2 regions of the Streptomyces sp. NBC_01171 genome follow, and region 1 is predicted to be linked to the other one. Evidence: predicted binding sites of a transcription regulator. Region 1 holds the regulator's gene; the other holds the start of a gene.
What was found. The regulator HspR, encoded in region 1, represses chaperone genes until heat shock. The targets are predictions, from matches to a motif close to TTGAGNNNNNNNNNCTCAA.
Positions count from the first base shown of each region.

Region 2: a site for HspR is predicted at 9,844-9,862, ahead of lon (endopeptidase La). Genes of this name have one in related genera too.

Region 1 covers NZ_CP108609.1:3,118,383-3,134,053, reverse strand. The annotation lists gene OG448_RS14370 (FG-GAP-like repeat-containing protein) at 1-1,119, opposite strand, end outside; gene OG448_RS14365 (FG-GAP repeat domain-containing protein) at 1,285-2,769, opposite strand; gene OG448_RS14360 (antibiotic biosynthesis monooxygenase) at 2,975-3,301, shown strand; gene OG448_RS14355 ((Fe-S)-binding protein) at 3,371-5,653, opposite strand; gene dnaK (molecular chaperone DnaK) at 5,950-7,791, shown strand; gene grpE (nucleotide exchange factor GrpE) at 7,788-8,438, shown strand; gene dnaJ (molecular chaperone DnaJ) at 8,484-9,665, shown strand; gene OG448_RS14335 (heat shock protein transcriptional repressor HspR) at 9,671-10,129, shown strand; gene OG448_RS14330 (sugar ABC transporter substrate-binding protein) at 10,476-11,582, shown strand; gene OG448_RS14325 (LuxR C-terminal-related transcriptional regulator) at 11,802-12,827, shown strand; gene OG448_RS14320 (helix-turn-helix transcriptional regulator) at 12,837-13,850, opposite strand; gene OG448_RS14315 (hypothetical protein) at 14,200-14,535, shown strand; gene OG448_RS14310 (pyridoxamine 5'-phosphate oxidase family protein) at 14,675-15,088, opposite strand; gene clpB (ATP-dependent chaperone ClpB) at 15,204-15,671, shown strand, end outside.
Region 2 covers NZ_CP108609.1:2,184,115-2,199,785, forward strand. The annotation lists gene OG448_RS09885 (styrene monooxygenase/indole monooxygenase family protein) at 1-280, opposite strand, end outside; gene OG448_RS09890 (GTP-binding protein) at 311-964, opposite strand; gene OG448_RS09895 (DUF742 domain-containing protein) at 945-1,367, opposite strand; gene OG448_RS09900 (roadblock/LC7 domain-containing protein) at 1,364-1,864, opposite strand; gene OG448_RS09905 (nitrate- and nitrite sensing domain-containing protein) at 1,861-4,596, opposite strand; gene OG448_RS09910 (protein phosphatase 2C domain-containing protein) at 4,978-5,766, shown strand; gene OG448_RS09915 (MarR family winged helix-turn-helix transcriptional regulator) at 5,786-6,277, opposite strand; gene OG448_RS09920 (lysozyme) at 6,504-7,331, shown strand; gene lon (endopeptidase La) at 7,395-9,821, opposite strand; gene OG448_RS09930 (spermidine synthase) at 9,949-10,635, shown strand; gene OG448_RS09935 (response regulator transcription factor) at 10,744-11,484, shown strand; gene OG448_RS09940 (ATP-binding protein) at 11,481-12,593, shown strand; gene OG448_RS09945 (multifunctional oxoglutarate decarboxylase/oxoglutarate dehydrogenase thiamine pyrophosphate-binding subunit/dihydrolipoyllysine-residue succinyltransferase subunit) at 12,908-15,671, shown strand, end outside.

The DNA of each region.
Region 1 (15,671 bases):
GCCGAACAGGATGGTCACCGCCCCGGCCCCGAGGGCCTTGCCGAGGGCCTCGCCGGGCGCGCCCACCGCGACGTCGGCGTAACCGTCGCCGTTGATGTCACCGGTGCCGACCGAGGAGCCGAACAGGTCGTCGGACTCGCCGGTGCCGGGCACTCCGGTGGTGTCCTGGTGGATCACGGTCGGGGTCTGCGCCGGGTCCGGGCCGCCGGGGCCGCCGTACCAGACGGTGATCTGGCCGCCCTTGTGACCGGACTTCTTGGTCGTGGTGGGGTCGGAGGCGTCGCCGAGGACCACGTCGCCGTAGCCGTCGCCGTTGATGTCGGCCACCGAGCCGGCCACGCCGTCCGCCTTCGGCAGGTGCTTCATGGCGTGCTTGTAGCCGGTCCAGGTGTAGTAGATGATGTCGCCGCCCTCGTCACCGTCGACGAGGAAGGGGTAGAAGCGCTCGGCCGCGCCGTCGCCGTCGAGGTCGCCCGCGAAGGTCTCGGTCGTGGTGCCCAGTTCGCCGACGCCGGTGTTGGTCACCGGGGTGCCCGAGCGGGTGAAGGGTCCCCTGTACAGCCGGGTCTGGGTCCGGCCGGTGAGGGTCAGGTCGAGCTTGTGGTCCCCGTCGAAGTCGGCGACCGCGATGCCTTGGGCGAAGTCGCTCCACTCGGGCAGGGCGGCCGGCTGGGGCACCAAGGCGCCGCCGGACAGGCCGGACCTGCCTCCCCACAGGATGGTGGCGCTGCCCACCTGGTCCCGGTCGCCGATGCTCTCGCTCGTGGCGCCCACCACGAGGTCGGAGTAGCCGTCGCCGTCCAGGTCGCCCGCGGCCAGGCTCGCGCCGAAGAGGTCGCCCGTCTCGGCCCCGCCGGGGACCCCGGCGGAGTTCTGGGTGATCACACTGCGCCTGGCGGCGGAGACGCCCGAGGAGGAGCCGTAGAGCACGACGACGGCGCCGGCCTGCTGGGCCTTGCCGACGTCGTGGCCTGCGGCACTCAGGGCGATGTCCAGGTACCCGTCACCGTTGAAGTCACCGGACAGCCGGGACGGCGCGGCGCCGGCCGGGGTGGCGGGCAGGGCGGTGAGCAGGCCGGTGGTCAGGGTGGCGGCCAGGAGAAGGACGCGCTTGCGCAAGGCGGGCTCCGAGCGGGAGTGGGCCGGGCCCGCACTGCTGCGCGCCCGGCCGGACGAGGGATCGCCGACGGCCCGCGAGGCGGGCCGGCGGCGATCAGGAGACCCGCGGCGAAAGGTAAAGGTTGTACGTGAGTTCGGTGTGATCCCCGTGGTGCGGTGGGGGCCTCAGTCGCCGAAGATGCTGCCGAACCGGGGCGTGCCGGAGGTGGAGACGCCCACGGCGGCCGTGTTGACGAAGCGGGAGCCCGACGTGGTGATCTTCGTACCGTCGGAGGGCAGGTAGGTGAGGGCGCCGTCGCCGCCGTCCTCGTCGGCGCCGACCAGCAGGTCGGCCCGGCCGTCGCCGGTGACGTCGTCCAGCTTGACGTCGATGCCGAAGTGGTCGGCCTTCTCGTCGCCGCCGGGGACGCCCGCGCTGCTCTGGGCGAAGGACTGGGCGCGGGTGGTGGTGTTCACGCCGCTCGCGGAGCCGTACAGCACGGTGACCATGCCCGCCTCCGACACCTTGCCGAGGTCCTCGAAGATGCTTGCGATCACGAGGTCCTGGTAGCCGTCGCCGTTGATGTCGCCGAGGTCCAGCTCGCCGCCGAAGCCGTCGCCCTTCTCGGAGCCGCCGGGGACGTTGCCGGTGTCCTGGTTGATCGCGGCGGTGCGGCTCGGCCCGGAGACGGACCCGTAGGTGATGTTGACGCGGCCCCCGGTGGAGGCGTCCGGGACCGCGGTGCCGTCCTCCAGCTTGCCGGCGTCCCACATGGCGCCGCTGACGATGTCGCCGTAGCCGTCGCCGTTGATGTCGCCGATGCCGGTGATGATGCCGGACTTGAGCTTCTTGGCGGCGGCGGTGCTGAGACCGTTCGCGGTGCCGGGCAGCCAGTAGTTGGTGTTCCACCCGTAGCGGGTCTTGGTCTCGTAGCCGTCCACGACCAGGTCGGTGCGGCCGTCGCCGTTGACGTCGCCCGCGGTCAGGTTCAGCGGGCCGAAGGGGTACGTGTCGTCGCCCGACTGGATCGGCGGGTTGAGGGTGGTGCGGCTCGGGGTGGTGCCGGTGGAGCTGAAGCCGCCCTTGTAGAGGTACAGCGCGGAGGTCGAGGCGCCCACGACGAGGTCGGTGCGGCCGTCGCCGTCGAAGTCGCCGGCCGCCATGACGTGGCCCCAGTAGTCGTGGGAGGACTGCGCCGGGTCGAGGAGTTCCGCGCTCTTGCCGGTCAGCCCGCTCTTGGAGCCCCAGAGCAGGGCGACCGCACCGGCGTTGGTGTCGCTGCCGAGCTTCTCGTGCGGGACGCCGACGGCGAGGTCGTCGTAGCCGTCGCCGTTGAAGTCGCCGTACGCCAGGGAGCCTCCGAAGGCGTCGCCGATCTCGGCGCCGCCGGGGACGCCGGGGGTGTCCTGGCTGAGGGTGGTGTGCCTGGCGCCGGAGACGCCGGTCTTGGTGCCGTACAGGACGACGACCTGGCCGGCGCCCTTGCGGCCGGCCACGTAGGCGTCGGCGGCCGAGGTGGCGAGGTCGCCGATGCCGTCGCCGTTGAAGTCGGCCTTGGCGACCGTGGTGGAGTCGGCGGCCGTGGCCGGGGCGGTGGTGAAGGTGAGCAGGCCGCCGGTGAGCGCGGCCGTGGTGGCCGTCGCCATGACGATTCTGTGGTGCGCGCGCATGGGGTTCTCCTGCGGCGTACGGGGGATGCCGGGAGCGGCATCCGCAAGTCGGTGAAGGGCCGACAGCCCGCGTGGGCCCTGGTCGCCCAGGGGGCCGCGAAGCGGTTGGCGATCATCAGACCGACACCGGCGGGGAACGGTTGTGCGGCTTCCCGGAAAACTTCCGGGGCGGGCGGGGCCCGGCCGGTGGGGGCAGGATGGGGGCATGAGCGTAGTGAAGATCAATGTGCTGACCGTTCCCGACGAGCAGCGGGAGGTGCTGGAGAAGCGGTTCGCCTCGCGGGCGCACACGGTGGAGAGCTCGGACGGGTTCGAGTGGTTCGAGCTGCTGCGGCCGGTGGAGGGCACCGATCAGTACCTCGTCTACACCCGCTGGCGCGACGACGCGGCCTTTCAGGCGTGGATGGAGGGCCCCATGAAGGCCGCCCACCAGGGCGCCGGCGGCGGTGAGGGCGGTGAGAAGCAGCGGCCCGCCGCGGCCGGCTCCACCCTGTGGTCCTTCGAGGTCGTGCAGCAGGCGTCCCCGAAGTAACCCCTACGGGTACGACGGCGCCCCCCGGCCTCGTGGACCGGGGGGCGCCGTCGTGTGCGAAGCGGTGCGCTACTTCGCCGGCTCGGGCTCCGGCTCGGTGGCGGGCTCGTCCTCGTCCGCGGGGTCCGCCGGGGTCCGGACGGAGTCCAGCAGGAGCTGGGCGACGTCGACGACCTGGATGGACTCCTTGGCCTTCCCGTCGTTCTTCTTGCCGTTGACCGAGTCGGTCAGCATGACCAGGCAGAACGGGCAGGCGGTGGAGACGATGTCGGGGTTGAGGGAGAGGGCCTCGTCGACGCGCTCGTTGTTGATGCGCTTGCCGATCCGCTCCTCCATCCACATCCGCGCGCCACCGGCGCCACAGCAGAAGCCGCGCTCCTTGTGGCGGTGCATCTCCTCGTTCCGCAGCCCCGGGACCTTGCCGATGATCTCGCGCGGAGGCGTGTAGATCTTGTTGTGCCGGCCCAGGTAGCAGGGGTCGTGGTAGGTGATGATGCCCTCGACCGGGGTGACGGGGATCAGCTTGCCCTCGTCCACCAGGTGCTGGAGCAGCTGGGTGTGGTGGATGACCTCGTAGTCGCCGCCGAGCTGCGGGTACTCGTTGCCGAGCGTGTTGAGGCAGTGCGGGCAGGTGGCGACGATCTTCTTGGCCGACTTGGGCTTCGCCGACTCGGGCACGACCTTGCCGTCCTCGTCCATCTCCTCGCCGAAGGCGGCGTTGAGGGACATGACGTTCTCCATGCCGAGCTCCTGGAACAGGGGCTCGTTGCCGAGGCGGCGGGCGGAGTCACCGGTGCACTTCTCGTCGCCGCCCATGATGGCGAACTTGACGCCCGCGATGTGCAGCAGCTCGGCGAACGCCTTGGTGGTCTTCTTGGCGCGGTCCTCCAGGGCGCCGGCGCAGCCGACCCAGTAGAGGTACTCGACCTCGGAGAGGTCCTCGATGTCCTTGCCGACGACCGGGACCTCGAAGTCGACCTCCTTGGTCCACTCCAGGCGCTGCTTCTTGGCCAGGCCCCAGGGGTTGCCCTTCTTCTCCAGGTTCTTGAGCATCGTGCCCGCCTCGGACGGGAACGCGGACTCGATCATCACCTGGTAGCGGCGCATGTCGACGATGTGGTCGACGTGCTCGATGTCCACCGGGCACTGCTCGACACAGGCGCCGCAGGTGGTGCAGGACCACAGGACGTCCGGGTCGATGACACCGTTCTCCTCGGCGGTGCCGATCAGCGGGCGCTCGGCCTCGGCGAGGGCGGCCGCGGGCACCGAGGCGAGCTGCTCCTCGGACGCCTTCTCGTCGCCCTCCATGGTCTTGCCGCCACCCGCGAGCAGGTAGGGCGCCTTGGCGTGGGCGTGGTCCCGCAGCGACATGATCAGCAGCTTCGGGGAGAGCGGCTTGCCGGTGTTCCACGCGGGGCACTGCGACTGGCAGCGGCCGCACTCGGTACAGGTGGAGAAGTCCAGCAGGCCCTTCCAGGAGAACTGCTCGACCTGGGAGACGCCGAAGACGTCGTCCTCACCGGGGTCGGTGAAGTCGATCGGCTCGCCGCCGGAGGTCATCGGCTGGAGCGCGCCGAGCGCGACCCCGCCGTCCGCGTCCCGCTTGAACCAGATGTTCGGGAACGCGAGGAAGCGGTGCCAGGCCACACCCATGTTGGTGTTGAGCGAGACCACGATCATCCAGATGAACGAGGTCCCGATCTTGATCATGGCCACCAGGTAGACCAGGTTCTGCAGCGTGGTGACGCTGAGCGCCTTGAAGGCCAGGACCAGCGGGTACGAGGCGAAGTAGGCCGCCTCGTAGTGGTCCACGTGGTGCAGGGCGCCCTCGAGGCCGCGCAGGGTGTAGATCGCCAGGCCGATGGTGAGGATGACGTACTCGACGAAGTACGCCTGGCCGGCCTTGGACCCGGCGAAGCGGGACTTGCGGCCCGGCCGGCTGGGCAGGCTCAGCAGCCGGATGACCATGAGCACGGCGATGCCGAGCACGGTCATCACACCGATGAACTCGATGTACAGCTCGAAGGGCAGGAAGTCGCCGATGAAGGGCAGCGTCCAGTCGGCCTTGAAGAGCTGGCCGAACGCCTGGGCCAGGGTCGGCGGCAGCGTCAGGAAGCCCACGGCCACGAACCAGTGGGCCACGCCGACGATGCCCCAACGGTTCATCCGGGTGTGGCCGAGGAACTCCCGCACCAGGGTCACGCTGCGCTGGTACGGGTTGTCGGTCCGGGTACCGGCGGGGACGGGCTGGCCCAGCTTGAAGTACCGGACGAACTGTCCGATGGCCCGGGCGAGCAGCGCGACACCGACCACGGTCAGGACCAGCGACACGATGATCGCGGCGAGTTGCATGAGGGGCTCCTGAGGCGGCCTCGAAATTACTAAGCGGTAACTTATGCAGTCCGTCTGAGACTACCCCCATCCTCCTGCGCGATGCAGCACGGCGCGGGGTGAGATGAGTCGCTGAGGGTTGCCTTCGCCGGGACGGCGGAACGGCGCCCATAGAGGGCAAGTCGCCCCCGTGCGCACTGCCTTGCATATAAGCGCCATATAAGAGTTGAGTCCGGTCGGCTCATGTCTGTTGACCCCGTGCGATCGGAGTGGCACACTTGAGCCAGTCCCACTCAAGTCCTCTGGAGGAATCAACCATGGCACGTGCGGTCGGCATCGACCTGGGCACGACTAACTCCGTCGTCAGCGTTCTGGAGGGCGGCGAGCCCACCGTCATCACCAACGCCGAGGGTGCCCGGACCACGCCGTCCGTCGTCGCCTTCGCCAAGAACGGTGAGGTGCTCGTCGGCGAGGTCGCCAAGCGCCAGGCGGTCACGAACGTGGACCGGACCATCCGCTCGGTGAAGCGCCACATGGGCACCGACTGGAAGATCCAGCTCGACGGGAAGGACTTCAACCCGCAGCAGATCTCCGCGTTCATCCTGCAGAAGCTGAAGCGCGACGCCGAGTCCTACCTGGGCGAGAAGGTGACCGACGCGGTCATCACCGTCCCGGCGTACTTCAACGACTCCGAGCGTCAGGCGACCAAGGAGGCCGGTGAGATCGCGGGTCTGAACGTCCTGCGCATCGTCAACGAGCCGACCGCCGCCGCGCTGGCGTACGGCCTCGACAAGGACGACCAGACCATCCTGGTCTTCGACCTCGGTGGCGGCACCTTCGACGTGTCGCTGCTGGAGATCGGTGACGGCGTCGTCGAGGTGAAGGCCACCAACGGTGACAACCACCTCGGTGGTGACGACTGGGACCAGCGCGTCGTCGACTACCTGGTCCAGCAGTTCAAGGCCGGCCACGGCGTGGACCTCGCCAAGGACAAGATGGCCCTCCAGCGCCTCCGCGAGGCCGCCGAGAAGGCCAAGATCGAGCTGTCCTCCTCCACGGAGACCTCGATCAACCTGCCCTACATCACGGCGTCCGCCGAGGGCCCGCTGCACCTGGACGAGAAGCTCACCCGCGCCCAGTTCCAGCAGCTCACCGCCGACCTCCTGGAGCGCTGCAAGACGCCGTTCCACAACGTCATCAAGGACGCGGGCATCCAGCTCGGCGAGATCGACCACGTGGTCCTCGTCGGCGGTTCGACCCGTATGCCGGCCGTCGCCGAGCTGGTCAAGGAACTGACCGGCGGCAACGAGGCCAACAAGGGCGTCAACCCGGACGAGGTCGTCGCCATCGGTGCCGCCCTCCAGGCCGGTGTCCTCAAGGGCGAGGTCAAGGACGTCCTGCTCCTCGACGTCACCCCGCTGTCCCTCGGTATCGAGACCAAGGGCGGCATCATGACCAAGCTCATCGAGCGGAACACGACGATCCCGACCAAGCGGTCCGAGATCTTCACCACCGCCGAGGACAACCAGCCCTCCGTGCAGATCCAGGTCTACCAGGGCGAGCGCGAGATCGCGGCGTACAACAAGAAGCTCGGGATGTTCGAGCTGACCGGTCTGCCGCCGGCCCCGCGCGGTGTCCCGCAGATCGAGGTCGCCTTCGACATCGACGCCAACGGCATCATGCACGTGACCGCGAAGGACCTGGGCACGGGCAAGGAGCAGAAGATGACCGTCACCGGTGGCTCCTCGCTGCCGAAGGACGAGGTCGACCGCATGCGCCAGGAGGCCGAGAAGTACGCGGAGGAGGACCACGCCCGCCGCGAGGCCGCCGAGTCCCGCAACCAGGGCGAGCAGCTCGTCTACCAGACCGAGAAGTTCCTCAAGGACAACGAGGACAAGGTCCCGGGCGAGATCAAGACCGAGGTCGAGGAGGCTGTCGCCGAGCTGAAGGAGAAGCTCAAGGGCGAGGACAGCGCCGAGATCCGTACGGCCACCGAGAAGGTCGCGGCCGTCTCGCAGAAGCTCGGCCAGGCCATGTACGCCGACGCCCAGGGCGCCCAGGCCGCCGGCGGTCCCTCCGCCGACGCCGGTGAGGCCAAGGACGACGACGTCGTGGACGCCGAGATCGTCGACGACGAGCGCAAGGACGGTGCCGCGTGACGGAGGAGACCCCGGGCTTCGAGGAGAAGCCCGACGTCCCCTCCGGCGCGAACCCCGACGACGCCGAGCCGAAGGCCGCCTCCGAGAAGGAGGCGGCCCCGGCGGGGGACGCAAGTGCGGACGCCGGTCTGGTGGCGCAGTTGGACCAGGTGCGGACGGCGCTCGGTGAGCGCACGGCCGACCTCCAGCGGCTCCAGGCCGAGTACCAGAACTACCGCCGCCGCGTCGAGCGCGACCGCGTCGCGGTCAAGGAGGTCGCCATCGCGAACCTCCTGACCGAGCTGCTGCCCGTGCTGGACGACATCGGCCGCGCACGGGAGCACGGCGAACTGCTCGGCGGCTTCAAGTCGGTCGCCGAGTCGCTGGAGACCGTGGCGGCCAAGATGGGCCTCATGCAGTTCGGCAAGGAGGGCGAGCCCTTCGACCCGACGATCCACGAAGCCCTGATGCACTCCTACGCGCCCGACGTCACCGAGACGACGTGCGTGGCCATCCTCCAGCCCGGTTACCGCATCGGTGAGCGCACCATCCGCCCCGCGCGGGTGGCCGTCGCCGAGCCGCAGCCCGGCGCGCAGACCGTCAAGGCGGAGGAGGCCGAGGAGAGCGCGGCCGACGACAAGGAGAACGGTGGCCCGGAGGAGGGCTGACGTAATCACGGAAATCATGCAGGTCCGGAAGGAGGGACGTCGGGGATGAGTACCAAGGACTTCATCGAGAAGGACTTCTACAAGGTCCTCGGCGTCCCCAAGGACGCCACCGAGGCCGAGATCAAGAAGGCGTACCGGAAGCTCGCCCGCGAGTTCCACCCGGACGCCAACAAGGGCAACACCCGCGCCGAGGAGCGCTTCAAGGAGATCTCCGAGGCGAACGACGTCCTCGGTGACCCCAAGAAGCGCAAGGAGTACGACGACGCGCGGGCCCTGTTCGGCAACGGCGGTTTCCGGCCGGGGCCGGGCGCGGGCGGTGGTCAGTTCAACTTCGACCTCGGCGACCTCTTCGGAGGCGCCGGCGGTGCGGGCGGCGCGCAGAGCGGCAGCTTCGGCGGCGGCCTGGGCGACGTCTTCGGCGGCCTGTTCAACCGGGGCGGCGCGGGTACCACCCGTACCCAGCCGCGCCGGGGGCAGGACGTCGACACCGAGGTGACGCTCAGCTTCACCGAGGCGATCGAGGGCGCGACCGTACCGCTCCGGATGACCTCCCAGGCGCCCTGCAAGGCGTGTTCGGGCACCGGCGACAAGAACGGCACGCCGCGCGTGTGCCCGACCTGCGTCGGCACCGGACAGGTCGCGCGGGGCTCGGGCGGCGGCTTCTCGCTCACCGACCCGTGCCCCGACTGCAAGGGCCGCGGCCTGATCGCCGAGCACCCCTGCACGGAGTGCAGCGGCAGCGGCCGGGCCAAGTCCTCGCGGACCATGCAGGTCCGCATCCCGGCGGGCGTCACCGACGGGCAGCGCATCCGGCTGCGCGGCAAGGGCGCGCCCGGCGAGCGCGGCGGCCCGGCGGGTGATCTGTACGTCACCGTCCATGTCGGCGAGCACAAGGTGTTCGGCCGCAAGGGCGACAACCTCACCGTCACCGTGCCGGTGACCTTCACCGAGGCGGCGCTCGGCGGTGAGGTGCGGGTGCCCACCCTCGGCGGGTCCCCGGTCACCCTGAAGCTGCCGCCCGGCACGCCCAACGGCCGCACCATGCGGGCGCGGGGCAAGGGCGCGGCGCGCAAGGACGGCAGCCACGGCGATCTGCTGATCACCGTGGAGGTGAGTGTCCCGAAGGACCTCTCGGGGAAGGCTCGTGACGCGCTGGAGGCGTATCGCGAGGCGACCGCGGACGAGGACCCGCGGGCGGAGCTGTTCGAGGCCGCGAAGGGAGAATGAGCCCGATGGACACACCAGGTCGTCGGCGCAACCCGTACGAGCTGACCGAGGAGACCCCGGTCTACGTCATCTCGGTCGCCGCGCAGCTCTCCGGACTCCATCCGCAGACGCTCCGGCAGTACGACCGCCTCGGTCTGGTCTCCCCGGACCGCACGGCGGGGCGCGGGCGGCGCTATTCGGCGCGTGACATCGAACTGCTCCGCCAGGTGCAGCAGTTGTCGCAGGACGAGGGCATCAACCTGGCCGGCATCAAGCGCATCATCGAACTGGAGAACCACGTCGCGGCCCTCCAGTCCCGTGTCGCGGAGCTGGAATCGGCCCTGGACGGCGCGGCGGCGACGATGCGTCAGCGCGAGGCCGCCGTGCACGCCTCCTACCGGCGGGACCTGGTCCCGTACCAGGAGGTCCAGCAGACCAGTGCGCTGGTGGTGTGGCGGCCGAAGCGGCAGCAGTCCGCGGACTGACCTCACTGGCCGGACCCGTCCGGCGAGCACCCTCGAAGGGCCGGGAGGCACGAGCCTCCCGGCCCCTTCGTGTTTTCACGAAGGCCGTGCACAGCGGGCGTTCACGCCGTGGCCGAGTTCATTCGCCTGTGTGTACGTAACACGCGGTTCGCGCGGGGAGGCTGTGAAGGGTGTTTACAGTGGATTACGCAAGGTTCCGCCAGGTCTTCACCTGCTGAACGCAGCGTGGTGTTGCCATCTCGTTAAGTTGTTTTGCTTGACGCCATGGGGCGCCTCCGCGTTGTCTTTTCAGACACCCGGGTCGCACGCAGCACCCCGTCGGAACGCACCTGAAGTGAGCCCTCCAATGCGTCGTATCGCCATGTCCGTGGCCGTCTCCACGATGGTCCTCCCGCTCGCCGGCTGCGGCGTCCTGAACGCGGCGGGAGACGACGCGAGCGCGAGCCCGACCATGGGCGACCAGGTCACCGTCGGCCTGCTGCTGCCGGAGAAGGCGAACACCCGCTACGACAAGTTCGACTACCCCATCATCAAGAGCAAGGTGGCCGAACTGACCCACAAGAAGGGCAAGGTCGAGTACGCCAACGCCGACGCGGACGCCGGTCAGCAGGCCGAGCAGATGCAGCGGATGATCGACGAGAAGGTCAACGTCATCCTGCTGGACGCCGTCGACGCGCACGCGATCGCGCCGACCGTGAAGAAGGCCAAGGACGCGGGCATCCCCGTCATCGCCTACGACCGGCTGGCCGAGGGCCCGATCCAGGCGTACATCTCCTTCGACAACGAGCTGGTCGGCGAGGTGCAGGGCCGTTCCCTGCTGGAGCGGCTGGGGTCGGGTGCCGGGCTCTCCGACAAGATCGTGATGATGAACGGCTCGCCCACCGACCCCAACGCCAAGCAGTTCAAGGAGGGCGCGCTCTCCGAGCTGAACGGCAAGGTGACGATCGCGGAGAGCTTCGACACCAAGGAGTGGAAGCCGGAGAACGCCGAGGCCAACATGACCGAGGCGATAGGCCGGATCGGCAAGGACAACATCGCCGCCGTCTACGCCGCCAACGACGGCATGGCCGGCGGCGTCATCAAGGCCCTGAAGAACGCCGGCGTCACCAACCTGCCCCCGATCACCGGCCAGGACGCCGAACTGGACGCCGTGCAGCGCATCCTGGCGGGCCAGCAGTACATGAGCGTCTACAAGTCCTACCCGGACGAGGCCGAGGCCGCGGCCCAGATGGCCGTCGCCAAGGTGCAGGGCAAGGACATCCAGTTCGACGCCCTCACCCAGGACCGCATCGACAGCCCCACCGACAAGCAGATCCCGGCCAAGCTGGTCCAGGTGACCGCGCTGACCAAGAGCAAGATCAAGGACACGGTCGTCGAGGACGGCATCTACACCGTCGACCAGATCTGCACCGCCCCCTACAAGTCGGCCTGTGCGGCCGTGGGCCTGCGCTGACGCGCCGGTACGCGGCCGGGGAGCGACCCGGAGACAGGTGAGGGAGGCGGCCCCGGTGACGGCGGGGCCGCCTCCCTCTTCGTGTGCCGGACCGCCCCCGGCGATCCGGGCATACCGGTGTTTCGCGGTCCGTGGGCCGGGAGGAGCCGTGTTGCGGAGGCGGGCGGGGCCGCGCATAGTTGCGCTGCGAAGTGGCGGCGACCGGGGGTGGAATGGGCGATGGCCGGGCACGCGACGGAGGAGCATCCCCACGGTGCCGACCGGCTGTGCGGGCAGGGGGACCGCGTGTACTCCCGTGCCGTGCGCCGGGGCCGGGTGCCCCGCGCGGACGCCGAGCCGGTGCCCTGCCTGCTGGAGCTGGCCCTGCTGCACCCCGACCCCGACGACATGGACTGGCTGGTCCCCACCTCCCCGCAGGAGGTGATGACCCGGCTGCTGCGCGGGGTCTACGACGAGGTCACCGAGAGCCGGCGCCGGATGGGCTCGGCGGTCGCCGCGTTCGACTGGTACGCCGGACTCGGCCGTCAACTGCCCGCCCTCGCCGCACAGGGTGAAGGCGCCGCGATCCGGGTGCTGGACGGGCTCACCCGTATCCAGGCCGCGATGGACGAGGCGACCGAGCGGTGCGCGACCGAGGTGCTCACCGTGCAGCCCGGCGGCATCCGGCGCGAGGCCGAGCTGACCGAGGGGCTGCACCGGGCGCTCGAACTGCGTGGCCGCGGGGTACGGATGCGCGACCTGTACACCCATGTCGCCCGGCACGGCCAGGGGTTGCTCAACTACCTGGAGCTGATGGGTGACGCGGTGGAGGCCCGCACCCTGGACGAGGTCATCGACCGGCTCATCCTCTTCGACCGCACGGTCGCCTTCATCCCCGCCAACACCGACCGCACGATGGCCCTGGAGCTGCGCCACCCGGCGCTGGTGGAGTACCTGGTGACGGTCTTCGAGCGGCTGTGGCGGCTGGCGATCCCGCTGACCGCGCCGCTGCCCGACACCGGCATCGAGGGCATCTCGCACCGCGAACGCGCCATCGCCGCGCTGCTCGCCGAGGGGCACCAGGACGCGGTGATCGCCGAGCGGCTCGGCATCAGCGTGCGCACCTGCCGCGCGCACATCGCGCGGCTCTCGGAGACCCTGGGCGCGACCAGCCGTACCCAACTCGGCGTCCGTATCGCCCAGGTGGGGCTGGACGGCCCCTCGCACGGACCCGCGCCCGCGCCCGCCGGTGCGCGTACGCCCTGAACGCCCCCCTCAGACCTCCTCGTTGAGGATGCCGGAGCGGGCGATCAGGTAGCCGAGCTGGGCCCGGCTGCCGCTGCCCAGTGCGGTGGCCAGCTTGGCGATGTGGGCCCGGCAGGTGCGGACGTTCATCCCGAGACGCCGCGCGATGGCCTCGTCGACGTGCCCCTCCACCAGCAGCTTGGCGATGGAGTGCTGGATGTCGGTGATGCCGTCCGGGGCGGTCTCGTAGGGCGTGCCGGCGCTCAGCGGGACCGCGCGGTTCCACATGAACTCGAAGACCTTGACCAGGTAGCGCACCAGGCCGGGGTGGCGCAGCTCCAGGGCGACCTGGCGGTCCTCGCGGACCGGGATGAAGGCCACCGTCTCGTCGCAGATGATCAGCCGCTCGACCAGCTCGTCGATGGTGCGGTACTCGGCCTTGCCGTCGGTGAAGCGGTCCACGTAGGCGAGGCGGTCGGCGCTGTAGCGGGCGGTGTGCTGGTACAGGGTGCGGATGCGCACCCCGCGCTCGATCAGCGGGCGGTCGCGGTCCAGCGCCTCCAGCAGGCGGTTCTCGGGGCTGCGGCGGCCGCCGGGCTGCACGGTGAGCACCTCGGTGCGGCACTGGCCGGTGGCGAGGTCCAGGGCCGCGTTGATGCGGTCCAGGCCCTCCAGGACGGTGATGGCGTGCGTCGGGGCGTCCTCGCGGGCGCTCAGCGTCATGAAGGGTTCGAAGATCTCGGAGAGCACGATGGACCGGCGCCGCCGCTCGGCGATCTCCCGCTCGATCGGGGTCAGCCGCTGGGCCAGCGCGACGGCCGGCGCCACGGGCCGCAGCCAGCCGGGATCGTCGGGGTCGGGGTGGAGCAGGGCGAACTCCATCAGGCACGGAGCGGCCTCGGCGTCCGCGCGCGGGATGCGGCCGGTGCGCAGGGCGCTCGCGTAGAGGCGGCTTCCTTCCGCGCACATCTCTGTCACCGCGTGGGGATGTGTCGCCTCTGTCCCGTTTGTTACCAAATCTCCACCCCCCAGGGTCCTGAACATGCAGGAACATGATGCACCGATCGTGTGGCGATGATGTGCCTGAATGAGCCATCGTCTAACTCGACGGGGGAAGAGGGGACTTTCAAGTGAGGACGAAGCCGACCATGCGTAACAGAATGCTTCGCTCGGCGCTTGTTGCCGCTCTCTCCGCCGTTGCGGCCGTCGGAACACTGGCGGGCCTCTCCGGTGCGACGAGCGCGCACTCGCCGGGTGACGGGGGGGCCGCGACAGCGGCGGGCGTTCAGGACACCCGGTGGGACACCACACCGGCCGACACCAGGTGGGACACCACGCCGGCGGACACGAGGTGGGACGTCGCCCCGCTCGACACGCGGTGGGACTGATCACCATGACCACGCCTCCCGACGACCGCTCCTTCCGTCGTGAGATGGCCACCGCCTACCGCTCCGGCTGGCACTTCATCGACCTGGTCACCGCCATCCCCCACAGCGGCGACTCGTTGATGGTGACGGTGTTCGGCGAGCCGGTGGTGGTCACCCGTGACGAGGACGAGGACGTACGGGCGTACCGCTGCCTGCGCAAGCCCCGCGGCGCGCCGCAGCCGGTGCGGTGTGCCGTCCGGTACGGCATGATCTTCGTCAATCTCGACCAGCGGGACCACCGTCTCGCGGAGCCCGAGGTCGCCGACCTCAGGACCACAACTGCCACCCCCCGCAGTGCCTGACGCGATTCCCCCGTCGTAAAAGATCGCCTCAGGTACTTCCCCCCGCAGCGGCGTCACCGTGACCTGAACACGGTGACGCCGCTGCAGTTTCTGCGCATATTTCGGGGTATCGGCACTCCGGCCACGGGGCCGGAATTCTTCAGCCGCGCCCGAGCGCGCGTTCCACCTGGATCTCCAGGGCGACCCGCAGCGGGTTCTCCCGCGGCTCCCGGCCGTACCGCTCGGTGAAGCGCCGCTCCGCCTCCGCGACCGCCGCCCGGTCCTCGCGCACCCGCGCCCGCCCCTCCAGCGTGGCCCAGCGCCGGCCGTCCACCTGGCACACCGCCACCCGCGCGCCCTCGTCCCCGGCCGCGCGCACCAGCGCCGCCTTGGTGCTGGTGCCGCTGGTGATGACACGGGCGATGCCCGCTTCGGGGTCCCAGGTCACGCACACCGGCACCACGTGCGGGCTGCCGTCCGGGCGCAGGGTGGTGAGCGTGCTCAGGTGCCGCTCCCGCCAGAAGGCGACGTACGCATCGTCCGGTGTGTCCAGATCCACGGAATATGAGGCCATGGCTGAAACCTAGCCAACCTGAAGTTCCCCGCCCTTAATTGAGCGCACCAGACTCAAGTTTGTGTACACTGGTTAAGTCATCAGTGGAGCAGTGGCGGAAGGGGAGAACACGCACGTGGACGCCGAGCTGACCAACAGGAGCCGGGACGCGATCAACGCCGCAAGCCAGCGGGCCGTGACGGAGGGGCACCCCGACCTGACGCCCGCTCACCTGTTGCTGGCGCTGCTCGCGGGCCAGGACAACGAGAACATCACCGACCTGCTCGCCGCCGTCGGCGCCGACCCGGCCGCCGTGCGTACCGGGGCCGAGCGCGCGCTCGCCTCGCTGCCCAGCGTGACCGGCTCCACCGTCGCGCCCCCGCAGCCCAGCCGGGAGCTGCTCGCCGTCCTCGCGGACGCCGACGAGCGCGCCGGGGACCTCGGGGACGACTACCTCTCCACCGAACACCTGCTGACCGGTCTCGCCTCGAAGGGCGGCGCCGCCGGGGAAGTGCTCCGCGAGCAGGGAGCCACCGCCAAGAAGCTGCAAGACGCCTTTCAGAAGGCCAGAGGAGGACGCCGCGTGACCACCGCCGACCCCGAG
Region 2 (15,671 bases), 930 kb from region 1:
TGGCCCGCTGGGAGGGGCCGGGGTCGAAGGAGCCGGGGGCGGCGACCGAGACGCCGAGCCCCTCGATCTTCGGGGCCTGGGACTCCCAGAAGTTGAGCTGGAGGTCACGCTCGTGCTGGAGGGCGGTGTCGAACATGCACTGCGTCGACATGACCCGGCCGGAACGGATCTCGTCCGCGGTCCGGTTGGACATCAGGGTGACCTCGTAGCCGTGCGACTGGAGGCCGAGGGCGAGCTGGAGACCGGACTGGCCGGCTCCGACGACGAGTATCTTCCGCATGCGGGGGTGTCTCCTACGGGGGGCTCTGGGCTACTCGGGGGTTACGTCGAGCGCGTGGCCCACCAGGGCCAAGAGGGTCTCGATCGCTGAGATCCGGCGCCGCGCATCCATGATCATGACAGGGATGTGTGCCGGTATGGTCAGTGCCTCCCGCACGTCCTCCGGCCCGAACATCTCGCTGCCGTCGAAGTGGTTGACCGCGACCACGTAGGGCAGGCCGCAGCTCTCGAAGTAGTCCAGCGCCGGGAAGCAGTCCTTGAGCCGGCGGGTGTCGGCCAGGACCACGGCGCCTATCGCGCCGCGCACCAGGTCGTCCCACATGAACCAGAACCGCTGCTGGCCCGGCGTGCCGAACAGGTAGAGCACCAGGTCGTCGTCGAGCGTGATGCGGCCGAAGTCCATGGCCACGGTCGTGGAGGTCTTGTCCGGCGTGGCGGTGAGGTCGTCGGTCTCCTCGCTCGCCTGGGTCATCAGCGCCTCGGTCTGGAGCGGGGTGATCTCCGAGACCGCGGTGACCAGGGTGGTCTTGCCGACGCCGAAGCCGCCCGCCACCACGATCTTCGTGGCGACGGGTGCCCGGCTGCGGTCCTGCTGCCAGGACTTCAGTTCCTCGACGGGCTCGGCCGGGCCGTCGACGAGGGGATTCCCGACGGGGGCGGTCGCGTCAGAGACGGCGGAGTCCACTCAGCACCCTTTCCAGCAGCGCGCGGTCCGGACGGCCGGTGCCGTGACCGGTCCCGGTGCCGTAAACACGGATCTTTCCCTGGTCCGCGAGGTCACTGAGGAGCACCCGGACCACGCCGAGCGGCATTCTCAGCAGCGCGGCGATCTCGGCCACCGTGCGCATACGGCGGCACAGTTCGACGATGGCGACCATCTCCGGCATGACGCGCGGAGCGGGGCCGTTCGCCAGTTCCTTGCGCTCCTCCGGGGCGTCGAGCGCCGCGGTGCTGGCCACGAACGTCTCCACCAGGAGGACGTGGCCGAAGCGGGTGCGGCCGCCGGTGAGCGAGTAGGGGCGCACGCGGGCGGCCTTGCGGTCGCCGCCGCGCGTGGGGAGCTGCGTCTTCTTGGCGATGGCGCTCATCGGACGCTCCCGCTCGGTTCGGACTCCATGGATTTCCGCAGCTCGCTGCGGAGCTCCGGGGTGAGCACGTGCCCGGCCCGGCCGACGAAGAGCGCCATGTGGTACGCGATCACGCTCATGTCGCACTCGGCGGAGCCGTGCACACCGAGCAGCGAGCCGTCACTGATCGACATGACGAAGAGGCTGCCCTCGTCCATGGCGACCATGGTGTGCTTGACCGAGCCGTAGTCCATCAGCTTGGCGGCGCCCACGGTGAGGCTGCCGATGCCGGAGACGATGGTGGCGAGGTCGGCGGCCGAGCCCCGGGGGCCCTTGGTGACCGGCCGGTCCTGCCGCTCCGCCTCGGCGCGGCTCGGGTCGGACGACAGCAGGAGCAGGCCGTCGGAGGAGACGACCGCGACCGACTGGATACCGGGTACTTCCTCGACCAGGTTGGTCAGCAGCCAATGCAGGTTGCGGGCTTCACTGCTCAGTCCGTAGGTACTGGGCGTGGTCAACTGCTTGCCTCCTCGGCGTGTCCCCCCGTGGACTCTTCGGCGTTCGCGCTGGTGGCGGGCCGCTGGTTCTGCGCCGTGTGCTCGGCGATCTCCGCTTCGACGTCGCGGTACCCGGCCTGCGCGCCCTGGCGGAAGCCGCCGAGCCTGCGGCGCAGGGCTTCGGCGTCGACGCCGGTGGCGCGCGGGCGGACCGGGGCCTCGGGCGCGGTGATCTTCGGGGTGCGCTTGGGCAGGCCCTTGCTCGTCAGCTTCTCCTCCGTCTCGTCCGGGGCGCGGTCGTGCGTGGCCTCGGCGGGGAGAGTGGCTGCGGGCTCGGGGGTGGCGGCCGTGTTCCCGTCGGCGGGGGCGGCCGGCGGGAGCAGCAGCTCCATCGTGGTCTCGGGGGCCGACTCCGGCGGTGCGGCGGGCACCGTCTCGGGCGGCAGTTCGCGGGTGGCCTGGCGCGGGATCACCGCGTCGGCGTCGGTCTTCTCGGCCTTCCCGGAAGCGGCGTTGTCCGCCACGGCCTTCTCGGCGAGGGCGACGAGCGGGTCGGTGCCCTTGGGACGGCCGCGCAGCACGTTGGAGTTGGCCTCGGCGTCGGCGCCGGGCAGGGAGAAGCTCTGCGTGGCGTCGGTACGGGTGGCGTGGTGCGGGACCGCGCCGGCCGGGGTCTCCGTGAGCAGCGACTGCGGCAGCACGACGACGGCGGCGACCCCGCCCTGCTTCTGCTCGCGCAACTGGACGCGGATGCCGTGCCGGTGGGCGAGCCGGGCGACGACGTACAGCCCGAGGCCGAGACCGTCCTCGCCCTCCTGCTCGTACGGCGACTCGGGGTCGAAGTCGGCGAGGCGGCCGTTGAGCCGCTCCATGCGCTCGGCGGCCATGCCGATGCCCTCGTCCTGCACCGACAGCATGACCTCGCCGGACTCCAGCAGCCAGGCGGAGACCTCGACGGGCAGGTCGGGCGGGGAGAACGAGCTGGCGTTCTCCATCAGTTCCGCCAGCAGGTGGGAGAGGTCGTCGGCGGCGAAGCCGGCCACATGGGCGTGCGGGGGCAGCGCGGCGATACGGACGCGCTCGTACCGCTCGATCTCGCTGACGGCCGCGCGGACCACGTCGACCAGCGGGACCGGGCCGTGCGCGGGCTGGATGTGCTCGGTGCCGGAGAGGACCAGGAGGTTCTCGCTGTGGCGCCGCATGACCGTGGCGAAGTGGTCCAGCTTGAACAGGGTGGCCAGGCGCTCCGGGTCCTGCTCACGCTCCTCCAGCCCCTCGATCACGGAGAGCTGGCGCTCGACCAGGCCGAGGGTGCGCAGCGCGAGGTTGACGAAGGTGCCGCCGATGCTCTCCCGCAGCCGCTCCAGCTGGGCGCTGGATTCGCTCAGTTCGGCGCGCAGCTCCTCGCGGGCGTCGGCCATCTTCTGGCGCTGGCCGACCAGGTGCTTGCGGTCGGCCTCCAGGGTGGCGACGCGCTCGTGCAGGGCGACGGCGTGCGCGTGCAGGGCGTTCACGGAGCGGACGACCTGGGCGAACTCGTCGTTGCGCCCGGTGAAGGCGATCGGCTCCTGCCCGGCGGGGTCCTCGGCGCCGGCCAGGCGGGCCGAGCCCCGGCGCAGCACGGAGAGCGGGCGGGTCAGGGTGCGGGCCATGGCGGTGGCGACGCCGACGGCGACCAGCATCAGGGCGCCGAGCACCGCGATCCGGATCTCCAGGCCGGTGACGTCGTCGTCCCGCAGGGTGGCGAGGCTCTGCCCCTGGCGCTCGTAGAGGGCGGACTCGGCGCCGCGCATCAGGTCGACGCGGGCGGAGAGCGCGGCGTCCAGCTTCTTGGGGCTGACGGCGAGCTGCCGGTCGCCGAAGGTGGGCTGGCCGGTGAGGAAGTCCAGGTACTTGTCGGCGGAGTTGACCTCCGGGCCGGTGACCGTGGAGTCGTAGGAGGTGACGGCCGCCTGGGGCGCGGTCTCGCGGAAGGTGGCGAGGCCGGCGTCGGCGCGCAGCCGGGCCCGCTGGGCGGCGGCGGTGAGCGCGTCGCGGCGGGCGGTGTCGGCCTGGGAGCTGCCACTGGTGGTGACGGGCAGGCCGGTGACCGGGCTGATCGAGGTGCTGGGTGTGGACGGGACGCTCAGCGCGGCCAGCAGCAGACCGCGCGCGGCGGCGGACTGCTGGACGGCGGTGTCCAGACCGGCGAGCGCGTAGGCCCCGGAGCCCGCGCGCGGGGGCGTCCGGTCGGCCAGCTCCTCGGCGAGCCGGTGCAGCTCGGTGATGGTGGCCGAGTACGCCTGGTGGGTGCGCAGCGCGTCGGTCTTGCCGGTCAGGGCCGCGCGGCGGACGGTGGCGATGCCGTCCAGCGCGGTACGCAGCCGGGACGGCAGGTCGGTGTCCGTGCGCAGGTCCTCGACCTGGCGGTCGACGCGGGTGCCGCGCTGCTCGGAGGGCGCCTTGGTCTTGGGGCGTCCGGCGGCCACGTAGGAGGTGACCTCGTCGCGCTCGTCGGCCAGCGAGTGGGCGAGCGCGAGGGCGTCCTGCGTCTCGTCCGCGAGCGTCACCAGCTTCTGGGACTCATGGAGGTCCCCGGAGGCGGTGAGCAGGGCGGGGGCGCCTGCCGCGGCTATGGCGGCGGCCACCACGGCCACGGCGACGATCAGCCGGTTGCGCACATGGGTGGGGCGTCCAGCGCCCACGGGGTTCTGCTCGGCGGTCCCCTCGGGGGCCGTCTGCCTGCCTGTGCGCCGAGGCCGCTTCATCTGCACCGGTGCTCGCAATCCTGAACTCGTCTACGGAAGGGCCGGGCGGCGCCCCCTCGTCTCGGTGCCAAGTGGTGCGGACACCCGGTTCGTGGTTCCCGACCCTCCCAGCGCCGGTGGGCAGTGGCCGCGCATCACCTGACCCGCCACCCGAAGGAGTGAACATCGGAGGGGAGTTGGCGGGCAAGTCGTGACGGCGCGCCGGACGCCCTTGCGCGGCGGGCCGGTTGGACGCGGGAAGCAGGCTTTGGCAATATTCGCCGCCACGCATTCCCGGACCATGCCAATTGCCGCCAATTCCGGCGTCTGAGCTGGGCGGTCACGCCGATCCGGGTGCGCACTCCGGCCGTTGCCCCGTCTCGTGAAGGGTTCGTGCAGACTGGCGGGGTGCGTACTGATCTCGTCTCGGAACCCGGCACCGCCGGCCGGCCCAACGAGGACTTCGCGGGGGTCGGACTACCCGCCTGCGGTCAGGGCGGTTGCGTGATCTTGCTGGACGGAGTGACACCGCCTCCGTACGCGCCGGGCTGCTCGCACCCGGTGCCCTGGTTCACCGCCCGGCTGGGTGGCGCGCTGACCGAACTGACCGTTTCCCACCGAGATCTGACGCTGGTCGAGATTCTCGGCCGGGCGATCACCCAAACATCGAAGGCCCATCTGACCACCTGTGACCTTTCTCACCCGCGTACGCCCCAGGCGACGGTGGTGCTGGTCCGCTGGTCGGCACGGACGGTCGAGTACCTGGTGCTCTCGGACTCCGCGCTGCTGCTGCGCGCCCCGGACGGCACCGTGACCCCGGTGCTGGACGACCGGCTGGCCAGGCTGCCGCGCGGGGCGCTGGCGAGCGCGGAACGGGTGGACGCCGAGCTGCGCAACAAGGAGGGCGGCTTCTTCACGGCCGCCGCCGACCCCGCCGTGGCCCGGCACGCGGTCACCGGCACGGTGCCGCGCGACTCGGTGCGTTCGCTGGTGGCGCTGACGGACGGCGCGGCCCGCTGGACGGAGAAGTTCCACGAGGGCGACTGGACGGCCCTGTTCGACCTGGTCGCCAAGGAGGGCACCCGTGCCCTGGTGGACCGGGTGCGGGAACTGGAGCTGGCGGACCGCGAGGATCGGGCGTTCCTGGGCCGCAGCAAGACCCACGACGACGCGACGGCCGTCCACGTGGAGCTGTGAAGGGCCGCCGGACAAACGGCTACTTCTCCGCGATGCCGTTCAACTCGTGCAGCAGCCGTGCGAGTTCGGCGACCTCGCGGCGGTCCCAGTGGGCGAGCTGGCTGACGTAGCGGGCACGGCGGGCCTCCCTGACCTGGCCCACCCGGCCCCGGCCGTCGCCGGTGAGGGTGACCAGCCAGGCGCGGCCGTCGGCCGGGTCGGGCTCGCGGGCGATCAGGCCGAGGTCCTCCAGGGCGCGCAACTGGCGGGACATGGTGGCCTTGCCGACGCCGATGTAGGCGGCCAGATCGGTGGCCCGCTGGGCGCCCTGCTCGTCGAGCCGGATGAGCAGCCCGTACGCGGCCGGTTCCAGGTCGGGGTGGACCTCGCGCGCCATCTCCCCCTGATTGGCCCGCGCCCGCCGCAGCAGCACGGTCAGTTCACGCTCCAGTGCCAGGAATTCCTGGTCGACACAGCGCGGCGCCACGGGTGCGGTGCCCTCGCCCGTACCGTTGTTCCCGTCCTCGTGCACCTCAGTACCCCTGCCCGGTTTCGCCGTCTGAAATTTTCTGCCGGACCCCGTCATCGCCGCAGCTCCGTCAGTATTTCGCAGGCGTAGACCAACGGCGGCATCCGGACCCTCTTCCCACCCCCGCATCTACGTGCGTAGCTTCTTGGACGGGCCCCTCGCGGCGGCCCGGCGCAACAGGCTCGTCGGTCATTTCCGGTCCCCCACTTTCACCCCGAAAGGCCACGCCATGCCCGTGCACAGACCCGGTCCCGCCCGCCCGCGCACGTCCGCCGTCCTGGTCACGGCCCTGCTCGGCGCGCTCAGCCTCGTCCTCGGCGTCCTCGGCGCCGCCCCCGCCCAGGCCGCGCCCCACCGCGGCGACGCCTACCTCGGCATGGGCGTCCTCTCCCACGACGGCCGCTCCGGCACCCCGGCCGGCACCAGGGTCGCCCAGACCGAGGGCGTCGACGTCTCCGGCCACCAGGGCAACGTCGACTGGGCCACGCTGTGGAACAGCGGAGTCCGCTGGGCCTACACCAAGGCCACGGAGGGCACGTACTACACCAACCCGTACTTCGCCCAGCAGTACAACGGCTCGTACAACGTGGGCATGATCCGGGGCGCGTACCACTTCGCCACCCCGGACACCACGAGCGGCGCGGTGCAGGCGAACTACTTCGTGGACCACGGCGGCGGCTGGTCGCGGGACGGGCGGACGCTGCCCGGCGTGCTGGACATCGAGTGGAACCCGTACGGCGACGCCTGCTACGGCATGGCCGGGGCCGCGATGACCAACTGGATCGCGGATTTCCTCAACACCTACCGGGCGCGCACCGGCCGCGACGCGGTGATCTACACGGCGACGAGCTGGTGGACCCAGTGCACGGGCAACACCCCCGCCTTCGGCGCGGTCAACCCGCTGTGGATCGCCCGGTACGCCACCGCGCCGGGCACGCTGCCCGCCGGCTGGGGCGTGCAGACGATGTGGCAGTACACCTCCTCCGGCCCGACGGTCGGGGACCACGACAAGTTCAACGGCGCCCTGGACCGGGTGCAGGCGCTGGCCAACGGCTGAGCCCTCCGCGCACGCGAAAGGCCCGAGCCCCCTTCGCACAGGGGACTCGGGCCTTCGCCCTTCTCAGGCCGCGACCGGCACCTCCGCCACGCCGGCGGGCGCGAGGGCCAGCTCCAGCACCTGGCGGACGTCGGTCACCGCGTGCACGTCGAGCTTCTCCAGCACCTCGGCCGGGACGTCGTCCAGGTCGGCCTCGTTGCGCTTGGGGATGATCACGGTGGTCACCCCGGCGCGGTGCGCGGCGAGCAGCTTCTGCTTCACCCCGCCGATCGGCAGCACCCGCCCGGTGAGCGAGACCTCGCCGGTCATCGCCACGTCCGTGCGGACCAGCCGGCCGGAGAGCAGGGAGGCCAGCGCGGTGGTCATGGTGACGCCCGCGCTCGGCCCGTCCTTGGGGACCGCACCCGCCGGGAAGTGGATGTGCACACCCCGGTCCTTCAGGTCGGCCACCGGCAGCTCCAGCTCGGCGCCCCGGCTGCGCAGGAAGCTCAGCGCGATCTGCGCCGACTCCTTCATCACGTCACCGAGCTGACCGGTCAGGGTCAGCCCCGCCGCGCCCGTCTCCGGGTCGGCGAGCGACGCCTCGACGTACAGCACGTCGCCGCCGGCGCCGGTGACCGCGAGCCCGGTCGCCACACCAGGCACGGCGGTACGGCGCTCGGCCGGGTCCTGCGCGGACTCGGGCACGTGGTGCGGACGGCCCACCAGAGCGCGCAGGTCCTCCTCGCGGACGGTGAACGGCAGTTCCCGCTCGCCCAGTTCGTGCTGGGCCGCGACCTTGCGCAGCAGCCGCGCCACGGTCCGCTCCAGGGTGCGCACGCCCGCCTCGCGGGTGTACTCCCCGGCGAGCTTGCGCAGCGCGCCCTCCTCCAGCGCGACCTCGTCGCCGGTGAGACCGGCCCGCTCCAACTGGCGCGGGAGCAGGTGGTCGCGGGCGATGACGACCTTCTCGTCCTCGGTGTAGCCGTCGAGCCGGACGATCTCCATCCGGTCGGCCAGCGCCTCCGGGATCGCCTCCAGCACATTGGCGGTGGCGAGGAAGACCACGTCGGACAGGTCGAGTTCGACCTCCAGGTAGTGGTCCCGGAAGGTGTGGTTCTGTGCCGGGTCCAGCACTTCGAGCAGGGCCGCGGCCGGGTCGCCCCGGAAGTCCGAGCCGACCTTGTCGATCTCGTCGAGCAGCACGACCGGGTTCATCGACCCGGCCTCCTTGACCGCGCGGACGATACGGCCGGGCAGAGCGCCGACGTAGGTGCGCCGGTGGCCCCGGATCTCCGCCTCGTCGCGGACACCGCCGAGGGCGACCCGGACGAACTTGCGGCCCATCGCGTGCGCCACCGATTCGCCAAGGCTCGTCTTTCCGACACCGGGCGGCCCGACCAGCGCCAGCACGGCACCGCCGCGCCGTCCGCCGATCACACCGAGGCCGCGCTCACCGCGTCGCTTGCGCACCGCGAGGTACTCGGTGATGCGCGCCTTCACGTCGTCCAGACCGGCGTGCTCGGCGTCCAGGATCTCCTTGGCGCCCTGGATGTCGTACGCGTCCTCGGTCCGCTCGTTCCACGGCATCTCCAGGACGGTGTCCAGCCAGGTGCGGATCCAGGAGCCCTCGGGCGACTGGTCGGAGGAGCGCTCCAGCTTCTCCACTTCCTTGAGCGCGGCCTCGCGGACGTGTTCGGGCAGGTCGGCGGACTCCACGCGGGCGCGGTAGTCGTCGGACTCCTCGGCCGCGTCCGGGCCGTCGCCGTTCAGCTCGCGCAGCTCCTTGCGGACCGCCTCGAGCTGGCGGCGCAGCAGGAACTCGCGCTGCTGCTTGTCGACGCCCTCCTGGACGTCCTTGGCGATGGTCTCGGCCACGTCCTGCTCGGCGAGGTGGTCGCGGAGCTGCTGGGTGGCCAGCTTCAGGCGGGCCACCGGGTCGGTGGTCTCCAGCAGCTCGGTCTTCTGGTCGGTGGTGAGGAACGGCGAGTAACCGGAGTTGTCGGCGAGCGCGGAGACGTCGTCGATGGCCTGGACCCGGTCCACGACCTGCCAGGCGCCGCGCTTGCGGAGCCAGGTGGTGGCCAGCGCCTTGTACTCCTTGACCAGGTCGGTCACCTGGCCGGGCAGCGGGTCGGGCACCGTCTCCTCGACCTGGGCGCCCTCGACCCACAGCGCGGCGCCGGGGCCGGTGGTGCCCGCGCCGATGCGCACCCGGTGGCGGCCCTTGACCAGGGCGCCGGGGTCGCCGTCGGCGAGTCTGCCGACCTGCTCGACGGTGCCGAGCACGCCGGTCTTCGCGTAGGTGCCGTCGATGCGCGGGACCAGCAGCACCTTGGGCTTGCCGGACTCCGCACGCGCGGCGGACTGGGCGGCCTCCACGGCGGCCCGGATCTCGGCGTCGCTCAGATCCAGCGGAACGACCATGCCGGGCAGCACGACCTCACCGTCGAGCGGCAGCACGGGCAGGACGAGCGTGAACTCCATGGACTCACCCGACTCAGCAGCCATGATCTCCCCTTCGGCAGTCAACTTGAGTAACACTGACTCAATGCTCCTGAGTGGTTCAATGTTCCCCGAACGTCGTTCGCTCTGGGCGAACGAAGACTCGCCGGACGGGCGGGGCAGGATGTCGGGCATGACTGCCACGCACGACAGCGCCGCGGACACGGTGGTCCTGGACCGGCGCGAGGGACCGTACGGGGAGGTGGCGCTGCGCCGCAGCGGGGCGCTGCTCCAGATCATCGCCAACGGGTGCTTCCTGATGGACACCTCCGACGGCCGCTCGGAGCGGCTGCTGGTGGACGCGGCGCGGGACGCGCTGGACGACCGCCCGGCGCCGGAGGTGCTGATCGGCGGGCTCGGCGTCGGCTTCTCCCTGGCGCACGCGGCCGCCGACCCCCGCTGGGGACGCATCACCGTGATCGAGCGCGAGCCCGCCGTCATCGACTGGCACCGCACCGGCCCGCTGGCCGAGATCTCCGCCGAGGCACTGGCCGACCCGCGCACGCGCGTCGTGGAGGCGGATCTCGTCGATTTCGTCAATGAGACATCCGACACGTTCGACGCGGTGTGCCTCGACATCGACAACGGTCCCGGCTGGACCGTCACGGAGGGCAACGAAGGGCTCTACACACCACGCGGACTCGCCGCGTGCGCAAGGGTGTTGAGGCCCGGCGGGGTACTGGCGACGTGGTCGGCGCAACCCTCTCCGGAATTTGAAGGAACCTTGCGGAATGCCGGGTTCCGACAGGTGCGTACCGAAGAGGTCCCCGTTGCCCGTGGCGTTCCCGACGTGGTCCATCTCGCCGTCCGACCTGGATAGCGACGGCCCGGCGTGTCCCCGTAATGTGCAGCGTGACGCGGATCATTCAAGCGTCAATCGCAGTCATGGGATCACCCCACGGATTCCGGAAAGCAACAGGGGCGGGCGATGGAGCAGACACACACCTCCCAGACCGGTGCGGCGACGACGTCACAGGGCGCGCAGCGCCGGGTACTGGTCGTCGAGGACGACCCCACGATCGTCGACGCCATCGCGGCCCGGCTCCGCGCCGAGGGATTCCTCGTGCAGACCGCCGGTGACGGTCCGTCGGCGGTGGACACGGCCGAGGCCTGGCAGCCCGACCTGCTGATCCTCGACATCATGCTGCCCGGCTTCGACGGCCTGGAGGTCTGCCGCCGCGTGCAGGCGTCCCGCCCGGTGCCGGTGATGATGCTCACCGCGCGCGACGACGAGACCGACATGCTGGTGGGTCTCGGGGTCGGCGCCGACGACTACATGACCAAGCCGTTCTCCATGCGGGAGCTGGCCGCGCGCGTGCACGTCCTGTTGCGCCGCATGGAGCGCGCCGCGCTCGCCGCGACCACGCCCCGCTCCGGGATACTCCGCCTCGGTGAGCTGGAGATCGACCACGCCCAGCGCCGGGTGCGGGTGAAGTCGGACGACGTCCACCTGACGCCCACCGAGTTCGACCTGCTGGTGTGCCTGGCCAACACCCCGCGCGCGGTGCTCTCCCGCGAGCAACTGCTCGCCGAGGTCTGGGACTGGGCCGACGCCTCCGGCACCCGGACCGTGGACAGCCACATCAAGGCCCTGCGCCGGAAGATCGGCGCCGAGCGCATCCGCACGGTGCACGGGGTCGGTTACGCGCTGGAGACGCCGACGCCGTGAGCCTCGGACGGGAAACGGGGCGCCGGCACTCCGGGGACGGACCCTGGGGCGGCGTACGCCCCTTCTCGATCAAGACCAAGCTGGGCGCGCTGGTCGTCATCTCGGTGCTGATCACCACCGGTCTCTCCATGATCGCGGTGCACACCAAGACCGAGCTGCGCTTCATCACGGTCTTCTCGATGATCGCCACGCTGCTGATCACCCAGTTCGTGGCCCACTCGCTCACCGCGCCGCTGGACGAGATGAACGCGGTGGCCCGCTCCATCTCGCACGGCGACTACACGCGCCGGGTGAGCGAGGGCCGCCGCGACGAACTCGGCGACCTCGCCGTGACGATCAACGTCATGGCGGACGAGCTGGAGGCACAGGACCTCCAGCGCAAGGAGCTGGTGGCGAACGTCTCGCACGAGCTGCGCACCCCCATCGCGGGCCTGCGCGCCGTGCTGGAGAACATCGTCGACGGAGTCACCGAGGCCGACCCGGAGACCATGCGCACCGCGCTGCGCCAGACCGACCGGCTCGGCCGGCTGGTGGAGACCCTGCTCGACCTCTCCCGCCTCGACAACGGCGTGGTCCCGCTGAAGGCCCGCCGCTTCGAGGTCTGGCCGTACCTGTCCGGGGTGCTCAAGGAGGCCAACATGGTCGCCTCCGCGCGCGCCGGCATCGCCTCCGGCTCCGGCAGCCACACCCGTACCGACGTGCATCTGCACCTGGACGTGTCCCCGCCGGAGCTGACCGCGCACGCCGACCCGGAGCGCATCCACCAGGTCGTGGCGAACCTCATAGACAACGCGGTCAAGCACAGCCCGCCGCACGGCCGGGTGACGGTGAAGGCCCGGCGCGGCCCGCGTCCGGAGTCGCTGGAGCTGGAGGTGCTGGACGAGGGTCCGGGCATCCCCCGCTCGGAGTGGCACCGCGTGTTCGAACGGTTCAACCGGGGCCAGGTGACCCGCCCGCACGGTCCGGGCAGCGACGGCGGCACCGGTCTGGGGCTGGCCATCGCCCGCTGGGCGGTGGATCTGCACGGCGGCCGGATCGGTGTGGCCGAATCCGAGCGGGGCTGCCGGATCATCGTCACCCTTCCGGGAGTCGCTCCGGCGTCGAGTTGACGCTCCGGGCCCGCATGGGGTTCAGTCGAATGATCAAGATCACATACGTTCGCCGAGGCGGACACGTGTGATCAGGCACGGGCCAGCGCGATGCGCCGAGCGAGGACGCTCAGGGCCCCGATCAGGCGTGCCCGCGACTCCCCACCCGTATCCGGAACCCCGCTTGTTTCCCGCCATTTCGCAGCCCGAAACGCGGTTCCCGATGTGACTTGCACGACGATGAACGGGCCCGACCTGACCTTCCCCCTCCGGGAGGCGTAGCCTTTATTCCCGCTGTCCATCACCTTGTGAAGCGGAAGAGGGCGGTTACCGCCGTGTCGCCACAGTCCCCCAGTAACTCGAACGTCTCCACCGACGACCAAGCCGGGAAGAACGCCGCTGCGGCGTTCGGCCCGAACGAGTGGCTCGTCGACGAGATCTATCAGCAGTACCTCCAGGACCCGAATTCGGTAGACCGTGCCTGGTGGGACTTCTTCGCCGATTACAAGCCGGGGGCGCCCGCCGCCTCGGCTCCGGCGGGTACCGCGGCCGCGGGGGCCGCGGGCACCACCCCCACCGCTCCCCCTGCCCAGGCCGCACCGGCTCCGGCCGCGCCCGCCCAGGCACCGGCGCAGGCCCCGGCTCCGGCCGCCAAGCCCGCCCAGGCACCGGCGCAGGCACCCGCGGCCAAGGCCGCCCCGGCCGCGCAGGCCCCGGCGAAGCCGGCCCCGGCGCCCGCCGCCAAGCCGAAGGCCGCCGCCGCGCCCGCCACGGAGGCCCCCGAGGGCCCCGAGTACGTGACGCTGCGCGGTCCGTCCGCCGCCGTGGTGAAGAACATGAACGCCTCGCTGGAGCTGCCGACCGCCACCTCGGTCCGCGCGGTCCCGGTGAAGCTGCTGTTCGACAACCGCATCGTCATCAACAACCACCTCAAGCGCGCCCGCGGCGGGAAGATCTCCTTCACGCACCTCATCGGGTTCGCCATGGTGCAGGCCATCAAGGCCATGCCGGCGATGAACTACTCGTTCGGCGAGAAGGACGGCAAGCCGACCCTGGTCAAGCCGCCGCACGTGAACCTCGGTCTGGCCATCGACCTGGTGAAGCCCAACGGCGACCGCCAGCTCGTCGTCGCGGCCATCAAGAAGGCCGAGACGCTGAACTTCTTCGAGTTCTGGCAGGCCTACGAGGACATCGTCCGCCGCGCCCGCGAGGGCAAGCTCACGATGGACGACTTCACCGGTGTCACGGTCTCCCTGACCAACCCCGGCGGCCTCGGCACCGTGCACTCCGTGCCGCGCCTGATGCCCGGCCAGTCCGTGATCATGGGCGTCGGCTCCATGGACTACCCGGCGGAGTTCCAGGGCACCAGCCAGGACACCCTGAACAAGCTCGGCGTCTCCAAGGTCATGACGCTCACGTCGACCTACGACCACCGGGTCATCCAGGGCGCCGCCTCCGGCGAGTTCCTGCGCCAGGTCGCCAACCTGCTCCTCGGCGAGAACGGCTTCTACGACGACATCTTCGAGGCGCTGCGCATCCCCTACGAGCCGGTCCGCTGGCTCAAGGACATCGACGCCAGCCACGACGACGACGTCACCAAGGCCGCCCGTGTCTTCGAGCTGATCCACTCCTACCGGGTCCGCGGCCACGTCATGGCCGACACCGACCCGCTGGAGTACCAGCAGCGCAAGCACCCCGACCTGGACATCACCGAGCACGGGCTCACCCTGTGGGACCTGGAGCGCGAGTTCGCCGTCGGCGGCTTCGCCGGCAAGTCGATGATGAAGCTGCGCGACATCCTGGGCGTGCTGCGCGACTCGTACTGCCGCACCACCGGCATCGAGTTCATGCACATCCAGGACCCCAAGCAGCGCAAGTGGATCCAGGACCGCGTCGAGCGCCCGCACTCCAAGCCGGAGCGCGAGGAGCAGCTTCGCATCCTGCGCCGCCTGAACGCCGCCGAGGCGTTCGAGACGTTCCTGCAGACCAAGTACGTCGGCCAGAAGCGGTTCTCCCTGGAGGGCGGCGAGTCCGTCATCCCGCTGCTGGACGCGGTCATCGACTCGGCCGCCGAGTCGCGCCTGGACGAGGTCGTCATCGGCATGGCCCACCGCGGCCGGCTGAACGTGCTCGCCAACATCGTCGGCAAGTCGTACGCGCAGATCTTCCGGGAGTTCGAGGGCAACCTCGACCCGAAGTCGATGCACGGCTCCGGTGACGTGAAGTACCACCTGGGCGCCGAGGGCACCTTCACCGGGCTGGACGGCGAGCAGATCGCGGTCTCCCTGGTCGCCAACCCCTCGCACCTGGAGGCGGTCGACCCGGTCCTGGAGGGCGTCGCCCGCGCCAAGCAGGACATCATCAACAAGGGCGGCACGGACTTCACCGTGCTGCCGGTGGCGATCCACGGCGACGCGGCCTTCGCGGGCCAGGGCGTGGTGGCCGAGACCCTGAACATGTCGCAGCTCCGCGGCTACCGCACCGGCGGCACGGTCCACATCGTCATCAACAACCAGGTCGGCTTCACCGCGGCGCCCGAGTCCTCGCGCTCCTCGATGTACGCCACCGACGTGGCCCGCATGATCGAGGCCCCGATCTTCCACGTGAACGGCGACGACCCGGAGGCCGTCGTGCGCGTGGCGCGGCTCGCCTTCGAGTTCCGCCAGGCGTTCAACAAGGACGTGGTGATCGACCTCATCTGCTACCGCCGCCGCGGTCACAACGAGTCGGACAACCCGGCCTTCACCCAGCCGCTGATGTACGACCTGATCGACAAGAAGCGCTCGGTGCGCAAGCTGTACACCGAGTCCCTGATCGGTCGCGGTGACATCACCCTGGAGGAGGCCGAGCAGGCGCTCCAGGACTACCAGGGCCAGCTCGAGAAGGTCTTCACCGAGGTCCGCGAGGTCACCTCGCAGCCGGCGCAGGGCGAGTCCCAGCCGCCCAAGGACGGCTTCCCGGCGGCGGTCCCGACCGCGATCTCCGCGGAGGTCGTCAAGCGGATCGCCGAGTCCCAGGTCAACGTCCCGGACAACATCACCGTCCACCCGCGGCTCCAGCCGCAGCTCCAGCGCCGCGCGGCGATGGTCGAGGACGGCA